One region of the Lysinibacillus sp. RS11 genome, then DNA from elsewhere that is predicted to be linked to it. Evidence: a T-box and tRNA genes for the amino acid it is inferred to sense, from the RefSeq annotation. Region 1 holds a T-box; the other holds one or more tRNA genes.
What was found. The T-box of region 1 lies ahead of alaS (alanine--tRNA ligase). A T-box ahead of a tRNA ligase gene usually reads a tRNA of that ligase, here a tRNA-Ala.

Region 2: it has a tRNA-Ala gene. The T-box ahead of alaS (alanine--tRNA ligase) is inferred to sense a tRNA for this amino acid. The anticodon was not compared.

Annotation. Positions count from the first base shown of each region.
Region 1 is NZ_CP168124.1:3,339,602-3,344,193, reverse strand. Features, by position in the region: gene hpaB (4-hydroxyphenylacetate 3-monooxygenase, oxygenase component) at 300-1,736, shown strand; gene AB9L17_RS17290 (CorA family divalent cation transporter) at 1,885-2,058, shown strand; T-box leader at 2,156-2,370, shown strand; gene alaS (alanine--tRNA ligase) at 2,640-4,592, shown strand, end outside.
Region 2 is NZ_CP168124.1:105,549-110,140, forward strand. Features, by position in the region: rRNA gene AB9L17_RS00615 (23S ribosomal RNA) at 1-2,229, shown strand, start outside; rRNA gene rrf (5S ribosomal RNA) at 2,345-2,460, shown strand; tRNA gene AB9L17_RS00625 (tRNA-Val) at 2,471-2,546, shown strand; tRNA gene AB9L17_RS00630 (tRNA-Thr) at 2,550-2,625, shown strand; tRNA gene AB9L17_RS00635 (tRNA-Lys) at 2,633-2,708, shown strand; tRNA gene AB9L17_RS00640 (tRNA-Leu) at 2,729-2,813, shown strand; tRNA gene AB9L17_RS00645 (tRNA-Gly) at 2,860-2,934, shown strand; tRNA gene AB9L17_RS00650 (tRNA-Leu) at 2,940-3,028, shown strand; tRNA gene AB9L17_RS00655 (tRNA-Arg) at 3,046-3,122, shown strand; tRNA gene AB9L17_RS00660 (tRNA-Pro) at 3,133-3,209, shown strand; tRNA gene AB9L17_RS00665 (tRNA-Ala) at 3,226-3,301, shown strand; rRNA gene AB9L17_RS00670 (16S ribosomal RNA) at 3,447-4,592, shown strand, end outside.

The DNA.
Region 1 (4,592 bases):
CTATCTTACACCTACGTATATGAAAAATCTAGCAATCCTGTACTAGTCGAAGAAGGCTTTTTTATGAATGTGACATAAAATTGAACTCGATAGAAAAGTGCTAATTGAAAGCGTTTTTATCTAAAATAACTGAAAAATCGTGCAATGAAGGAGGGTTTCTATCTGTATTTATAAAGTAGTACAGTTTGGTGAAATCGATAATTTGATATAGTACAGTTGTCTGCGGAGGAACCTAATATTAGGCAATTTCATATACTAAATAAGTATAAAAACATTTGTAACGTTTAGGGGTGACTTTCATGCCAGTAATTACAGGGCAGCAATATATTGATCGTATTGACGCTTTACAAACGTATATTTATATTGATGGGAAAGTTGTCACAGGGAAGGTGTCGGAGCATCCAGCATTTAAGGGAGTTATGAAGAGTCAAGCAAGGCTTTTTGATTTACAAAATGAAAAGGAATTGCTTGAGAAAATGACATATGTGTCGCCAACAAGCAATAAGCGTGTAGGTATGTCTTTCCTTCAGGTGGCGACAGTCGAAGATCTTGTGAAAAGGCGTAATGCAGCACGGGAATGGGCATTATCCACTCAAGGTTTTATGGGAAGATGTCCTGATTACATGAATACAACATTAATGGCTTTAGCATCAGCAGCAGATTTTTTAAAAGATAAGCCAAACTGTTTTCCTAACCATTTACTGAATTTTTATGAGTATGCACGTGAGAATGATTTGACAATGACACATACTTTCATAGAGCCACAAGTAAATCGCAACCGATTTTATTTTGAGGATGACGAAGTTACAATTGCCGCTAAAATTGTAGATAATACAAATGAGGGATTAGTAATTAAAGGGGCAAGACTACTTGCGACGCAGGGAGGAATAACAGATGAGCTCCTTGTTTTATCAACGAATGGCTATGATGAAGGAAAAGGCTTTGGTTTCTCGATACCAAGTAATACGAAAGGTTTAAAATTTTTATGTAGACAGTCATTTGTTGGAGGGGAATCAGTTTTTGACCATCCATTAAGTAGTCGTTTCGAGGAAATGGATGCAATTGTAGTATTTGATAATGTTGTTGTCCCATGGGAACGCGTTTTTTATTATGGGAATGTAGAAGTTGCCAATAACTTTATGAACGTAAGTGGATTTCAAACATATGGTTTACATCAAGTTCTTTCACGTCAAATTGCCAAAACAGAATTTGTCTTAGGTGTTGTACAATCAATTGTTGATACAATCAGTATCGGCGATTACCAACATGTGCAGCAAAAAGTTGTTGATATTATTGTATCACTTGAAACGATGAAGGCTTTACTGTTAAAGTCTGAGATTGAGGCAAAAAAAGATGTTTTTGGCTTTATCAGACCTGATCATCCAACATTACTAGTAGCTATTCAGATTTTCCCTAAAGTATATCCGACCTTCACAGAAATAATTCAGTTACTTGGTGCGAGTGGGTTAATGTCCATTCCGAGTGAAAAAGCATTTGCAGCGGATGATGGTGATCTTGAACATTATTTACAGTCTTCTCAGGAGGGTGGAGAGGCGCGCGTCAAAAAATTCCGCTTAGCTTGGGATTTAACGATGAGTAGCTTTGGAACAAGACAAACACTGTATGAGCGCTTTTTCTTTGGTGACCCAGTTCGTGTAGCAACTGTACTTTATAAAACTTATGATAGGGAATCACTAGTTAATAGAGTGGAAACCTTTTTAAAAAATGAAAATTAGCTTTGAAAAAGAAATCGTTTAAAAATGTTAGTATTCTTTTTTTGACGGTTTCTTTATTTTGCATATGCGGTGGATTTGTCATGCGCTGATTTGTATGTATATAACTACAGTATTGTTCAATCCTTCTCAATGAATTAGAAGGGATAAAATGGTTAATCAACACACCTTTCATAATCTATTAACAGTAATTTCAACAATTATGTTGCCATTATCAGTGATTACAAGCTTTTTCGGAATGAATGTACCATTGCCATACCAAGATTTTCTAATTGCGACAATGACCATTAGTTTATTTTTTAGTCGTATTTCTTGGGGTATATAGGTTTATTTCAAAAAAATGGTTGCTTAGTTGCGATTAGTAATTATAGTGGTAATTGACAGAAGAAAATATTTTTTTTATAATTCTCGTTAGAAAATAGTAAAAAACGATGATGGAACAAGTACGTATTTGTGCGTGTAAAAGAAAGGGATTTCTAGGCTGAAAAAATCCTCACAATAGCAAATTCAGAAAGCTACTCCAGAGTGCAGTTAATCACTGCCGTTCACTGACGTTACAAGTGCTAAAGAGGTAAGTATACTATTACTTACAACTAGGGTGGTACCGCGAGATCAATTACAAGTCCTCGTCCCTTTTATGGGATGAGGGCTTTTTTTGTTTATCTTCATTCAGCAAGTGACTCTCACTCCTGAAGGAGAGGAGATTCAATGCGGTTGAGGTTCCTTTTCAATGGGTGTACCAAACACCTACTGAATGAAGATAATGCCTCCGGCGGACGTCACGGATTTTCGAAGGAATGAATTGTGCGTGCACAATTCAAAATCCGGACGTAATTACGCCAAGGCGAAATTGACTTGTGGATTCATATCGTAATTTTACAAAACATATAGGGAGGAACTTTTCATATGAAAGCAGTAGAAATTCGCCGCATGTATTTAGAATTCTTTAAAGAAAAAGGTCATCACCATGAACCATCAGCACCACTTGTGCCAATTAATGACCCGTCATTACTTTGGATCAACTCAGGTGTAGCGACACTTAAACCATATTTTGATGGTCGTATTATTCCTGAAAATCCACGCATTACAAATGCTCAAAAATCAATTCGTACAAATGATATTGAAAACGTAGGTAAAACAGCTCGTCACCATACGTTCTTTGAAATGTTAGGGAACTTCTCAATTGGGGATTACTTCAAAAAAGAAGCTATTCATTACGCTTGGGAGTTCTTAACGGATAAAAAATGGATGGGCTTTGATCCAGAGCTTTTATCGATTACTATCCATCCTGAAGATCAAGAAGCATATGATGTTTGGCATAACGAAATTGGTATTCCTGAAGAACGTTTAATCCGACTAGAGGGGAACTTCTGGGATATTGGTGAGGGTCCATCTGGTCCTAACTCGGAAATTTTCTATGACCGTGGGGAAGAATACGGTTCAGATGAAAATGATCCAGAAATGTATCCAGGTGGTGAAAATGAACGCTATCTTGAAATTTGGAACTTAGTGTTCTCTCAATTCAATCATAATCCTGATGGCACATATACGCCACTTCCAAAGCAAAACATTGATACAGGTATGGGTCTAGAGCGTATCGTATCAGTTATTCAAAATGTGCCAACTAACTTTGATACTGACTTGTTCATGCCTATTATTGAAAAAATCGAACAGTTTGCAAATCGTAAGTACAAACGTCCAGGTGAAGTAGCGTTAAGCGAAATCTTTGGTTCAGAAGAAGATGTTAATACACCATTTAAAGTTATCGCGGACCATATCCGTACAGTGGCGTTTGCTATTGGTGATGGCGCGCTTCCTTCAAATGAAGGTCGTGGTTATGTATTACGTCGTTTACTACGTCGTGCTGTGCGTTATGCAAAACAAATTGGCATTGAAAAGCCATTTATGTTTGAATTAGTACCAACTGTTGGTGAAATTATGAATGATTTCTACCCAGAGGTAACGGAAAAATGTGAATTTATCCAACGTGTTATTAAAAATGAAGAACTTCGCTTCCATGAAACATTAGACGGAGGTCTTGCAATCTTTAACGAAGTAGTAGAAGCCCAAAAAGCAGCTGGACATGACTATATTCCAGGTGCAGATGCATTCCGTTTATATGATACTTACGGTTTCCCAATTGAATTAACAGAAGAGTATGCAGAAGAAGTAGGCATGAAGGTAGATCATAAAGGTTTTGAAGTAGCGATGGAAGAACAACGTGAACGTGCACGTGCAGCCCGTCAAGATGTAGATTCTATGCAAGTACAAAATGAAGTACTAGCCAACTTGACTGTTGCAAGTGAATTTGTAGGCTATGATACATTGACGACAAACACAGAAATTGCGGCGATCATTGTCAATGGTCAAGTATCAAAGGGAGCATCTGAAGGTCAAGAAGCACTAGTTGTTTTAGCTAAAACACCATTCTATGCTGAAATGGGTGGTCAAATTGCGGATAGTGGTGTTATCTCAAATGATAGCTTTACTGCTATTGTAAAAGATGTACAAAAAGCACCTAATGGTCAACCCCTTCATACAGTACTTGTAGAATCTGGCGAAATGCATGTTGAAGATGCGGTGAAGGCAGTAGTGAACCGTGATGAACGTAATTTGATTATTAAAAACCATACAGCTACACATATCATGCAACGTGCATTAAAAGACGTGCTGGGCGATCATGTAAATCAAGCAGGTTCATATGTAGGACCCGATCGTTTACGTTTCGACTTCTCTCACTTCGGCCAAGTGACAAAAGAGGAATTACAACAAATTGAACGTATCGTAAATGAAAAAGTGTGGGATGATATAGAGGTCGTAATTGAAGAAAAAGGCATCGATGAAGCGAAAGCTATGGGG
Region 2 (4,592 bases), 1.6 Mb from region 1:
TTAGTACGTGGTCGTAGACCCGAAACCAGGTGATCTACCCATGTCCAGGGTGAAGGTGAGGTAACACTTACTGGAGGCCCGAACCCACGCACGTTGAAAAGTGCGGGGATGAGGTGTGGGTAGCGGAGAAATTCCAATCGAACTTGGAGATAGCTGGTTCTCTCCGAAATAGCTTTAGGGCTAGCCTCGTGATGAGAATACTGGAGGTAGAGCACTGTTTGGACTAGGGGGCCATCCCGGTTTACCGAATTCAGACAAACTCCGAATGCCAGATATTTATACACGGGAGTCAGACTGCGAGTGATAAGATCCGTAGTCAAAAGGGAAACAGCCCAGACCACCAGCTAAGGTCCCAAAGTAATCGTTAAGTGGAAAAGGATGTGGCGTTGCACAGACAACCAGGATGTTGGCTTAGAAGCAGCCATCATTTAAAGAGTGCGTAATAGCTCACTGGTCGAGTGACGCTGCGCCGAAAATGTATCGGGGCTAAACGATTCACCGAAGCTGTGGATTGACATCTACGATGTCAGTGGTAGGAGAGCGTTCTAAGTGCGTTGAAGTCAGATCGGAAGGACTGGTGGAGCGCTTAGAAGTGAGAATGCCGGTATGAGTAGCGAAAGACGGGTGAGAATCCCGTCCACCGTATGACTAAGGTTTCCTGAGGAAGGCTCGTCCGCTCAGGGTTAGTCGGGACCTAAGCCGAGGCCGATAGGCGTAGGCGATGGACAACAGGTTGATATTCCTGTACCACCTCCTCACCGTTTGAGAAATGGGGGGACGCAGTAGGATAGGGTAAGCGCGCCGTTGGTTGTGCGCGTCCAAGCAGTAAGGCGTGTGTGTAGGCAAATCCGCACACTGTAACGTTGAGCTGTGATGGCGAGTCCGTATGGACGAAGTTCCTGATTTCACACTGCCAAGAAAAGCCTCTATCGAGGTGAGAGGTGCCCGTACCGCAAACCGACACAGGTAGTCGAGGAGAGAATCCTAAGGTGTGCGAGAGAACTCTCGTTAAGGAACTCGGCAAAATGACCCCGTAACTTCGGGAGAAGGGGTGCTCTTGAGCGTGCAAGCGCATGAGAGCCGCAGTGAATAGGCCCAGGCGACTGTTTAGCAAAAACACAGGTCTCTGCAAAACCGTAAGGTGACGTATAGGGGCTGACGCCTGCCCGGTGCTGGAAGGTTAAGAGGAGTGGTTAGCGCAAGCGAAGCTGCGAATTGAAGCCCCAGTAAACGGCGGCCGTAACTATAACGGTCCTAAGGTAGCGAAATTCCTTGTCGGGTAAGTTCCGACCCGCACGAAAGGCGTAACGATCTGGGCACTGTCTCAACGAGAGACTCGGTGAAATTATAGTACCTGTGAAGATGCAGGTTACCCGCGACAGGACGGAAAGACCCCGTGGAGCTTTACTGTAGCCTGATATTGAATTTTGGTACAACTTGTACAGGATAGGTAGGAGCCAGAGATCTCGGAGCGCCAGCTTCGAAGGAGGCGTCGGTGGGATACTACCCTGGTTGTATTGAAATTCTAACCCATGCCCCTTAGCGGGGCAGGAGACAGTGTCAGGCGGACAGTTTGACTGGGGCGGTCGCCTCCTAAAAGGTAACGGAGGCGCCCAAAGGTTCCCTCAGAATGGTTGGAAATCATTCGTAGAGTGTAAAGGCACAAGGGAGCTTGACTGCGAGACCTACAAGTCGAGCAGGGTCGAAAGACGGGCTTAGTGATCCGGTGGTTCCGCATGGAAGGGCCATCGCTCAACGGATAAAAGCTACCCCGGGGATAACAGGCTTATCTCCCCCAAGAGTCCACATCGACGGGGAGGTTTGGCACCTCGATGTCGGCTCATCGCATCCTGGGGCTGTAGTCGGTCCCAAGGGTTGGGCTGTTCGCCCATTAAAGCGGTACGCGAGCTGGGTTCAGAACGTCGTGAGACAGTTCGGTCCCTATCCGTCGTGGGCGTAGGAAATTTGAGAGGAGCTGTCCTTAGTACGAGAGGACCGGGATGGACACACCGCTGGTGTACCAGTTGTCTTGCCAAAGGCATCGCTGGGTAGCTATGTGTGGACGGGATAAGTGCTGAAAGCATCTAAGCATGAAGCCCCCCTCAAGATGAGATTTCCCATTACGCAAGTAAGTAAGATCCCTCAAAGACGATGAGGTAGATAGGTTCGAGGTGGAAGTGTGGTGACACATGGAGCTGACGAATACTAATCGATCGAGGACTTAACCAAAATGTTTGAAACATTCAATGCACGTTTATCCAGTTTTGAAAGAACAAGAAAGTTTTTTAAAAAAAGCTTGCAATTATAACAAAATGTGTTATAATAAATCTTGTCTTTAAAATAGTCTAGTGATGATGGCAAAGAGGTCACACCCGTTCCCATACCGAACACGGAAGTTAAGCTCTTTAGCGCCGATGGTAGTTGGGGGCTTCCCCCTGTGAGAGTAGGACGTCGCTAGGCATTATACCCAGGAGGATTAGCTCAGCTGGGAGAGCACCTGCCTTACAAGCAGGGGGTCGGCGGTTCGAGCCCGTCATCCTCCACCATTTGCCGGTGTAGCTCAGTTGGTAGAGCAACTGACTTGTAATCAGTAGGTCGTGGGTTCGACTCCTATCGCCGGCACCATAGTTTTGAGCCATTAGCTCAGTTGGTAGAGCATCTGACTTTTAATCAGAGGGTCGAAGGTTCGAGTCCTTCATGGCTCACCATTTAATTGCCAACAAAATATGCGGGTGTGGCGGAATTGGCAGACGCACTAGACTTAGGATCTAGCGCCGCAAGGCGTGGGGGTTCGACTCCCTTCACCCGCACCATTTTTAGAATTTCATAATTGCCAGGATAAATAAATCTTATGCACATGCGGAAGTAGTTCAGTGGTAGAACACCACCTTGCCAAGGTGGGGGTCGCGAGTTCGAACCTCGTCTTCCGCTCCAAATGTGCCGGGGTGGCGGAACTGGCAGACGCACAGGACTTAAAATCCTGCGGTAGGTGACTACCGTGCCGGTTCGATTCCGGCCCTCGGCACCATTTTATTTTTATAATTAGCGCCCGTAGCTCAATTGGATAGAGCGTCTGACTACGGATCAGAAGGTTGTGGGTTCGACTCCTGCCGGGCGCGCCAATAAAACAAACGGAATGTAGCTCAGCTTGGTAGAGCACTTGGTTTGGGACCAAGGGGTCGTAGGTTCGAATCCTGTCATTCCGACCATTTTTTCTTAAATTTTGGGGCCTTAGCTCAGCTGGGAGAGCGCCTGCCTTGCACGCAGGAGGTCAGCGGTTCGATCCCGCTAGGCTCCACCAATTAAAATAAATGAACCTTGAAAACTGAACAAGCAAAACGTAATCAATAAAGTTTTTAGTAGCTAACCTTGAGTTAGTGAACGAAACAAAATTTTGGACATCAAACATGATGCCAGCAAAACAATTTGAGCTAATCAAATTTCTTTTTATGGAGAGTTTGATCCTGGCTCAGGACGAACGCTGGCGGCGTGCCTAATACATGCAAGTCGAGCGGACAGAGAAGGAGCTTGCTCCTTTGATGTTAGCGGCGGACGGGTGAGTAACACGTGGGCAACCTACCTTATAGTTTGGGATAACTCCGGGAAACCGGGGCTAATACCGAATAATCTATTTTACTTCATGGTGAAATACTGAAAGACGGTTTCGGCTGTCGCTATAAGATGGGCCCGCGGCGCATTAGCTAGTTGGTGAGGTAACGGCTCACCAAGGCGACGATGCGTAGCCGACCTGAGAGGGTGATCGGCCACACTGGGACTGAGACACGGCCCAGACTCCTACGGGAGGCAGCAGTAGGGAATCTTCCACAATGGGCGAAAGCCTGATGGAGCAACGCCGCGTGAGTGAAGAAGGTTTTCGGATCGTAAAACTCTGTTGTAAGGGAAGAACAAGTACAGTAGTAACTGGCTGTACCTTGACGGTACCTTATTAGAAAGCCACGGCTAACTACGTGCCAGCAGCCGCGGTAATACGTAGGTGGCAAGCGTTGTCCGGAATTATTGGGCGTAAAGCGCGCGCAGGCGGTCCTTTAAGTCTGATGTGAAAGCCCACGGCTCAACCGTGGAGGGTCATTGGAAACTGGGGGACTTGAGTGCAGAAGAGGAAAGTGGAATTCCAAGTGTAGCGGTGAAATGCGTAGAGATTTGGAGGAACACCAGTGGCGAAGGCGACTTTCTGGTCTGTAACTGACGCTGAGGCGCGAAAGCGTGGGGAGCAAACAGGATTAGATACCCTGGTAGTCCACGCCGTAAACGATGAGTGCTAAGTGTTAGGGGGTTTCCGCCCCTTAGTGCTGCAGCTAACGCATTAAGCACTCCGCCTGGGGAGTACGGTCGCAAGACTGAAACTCAAAGGAATTGACGGGGGCCCGCACAAGCGGTGGAGCATGTGGTTTAATTCGAAGCAACGCGAAGAACCTTACCAGGTCTTGACATCCCGTTGACCACTGTAGAGATATGGTTTTCCCTTCGGGGACAACGGTGACAGGTGGTGCATGGTTGTCGTCAGCTCGTGTCGTGAGATGTTGGGTTAAGTCCCGCAACGAGCGCAACCCTTGATCTTAGTTGCCATCATT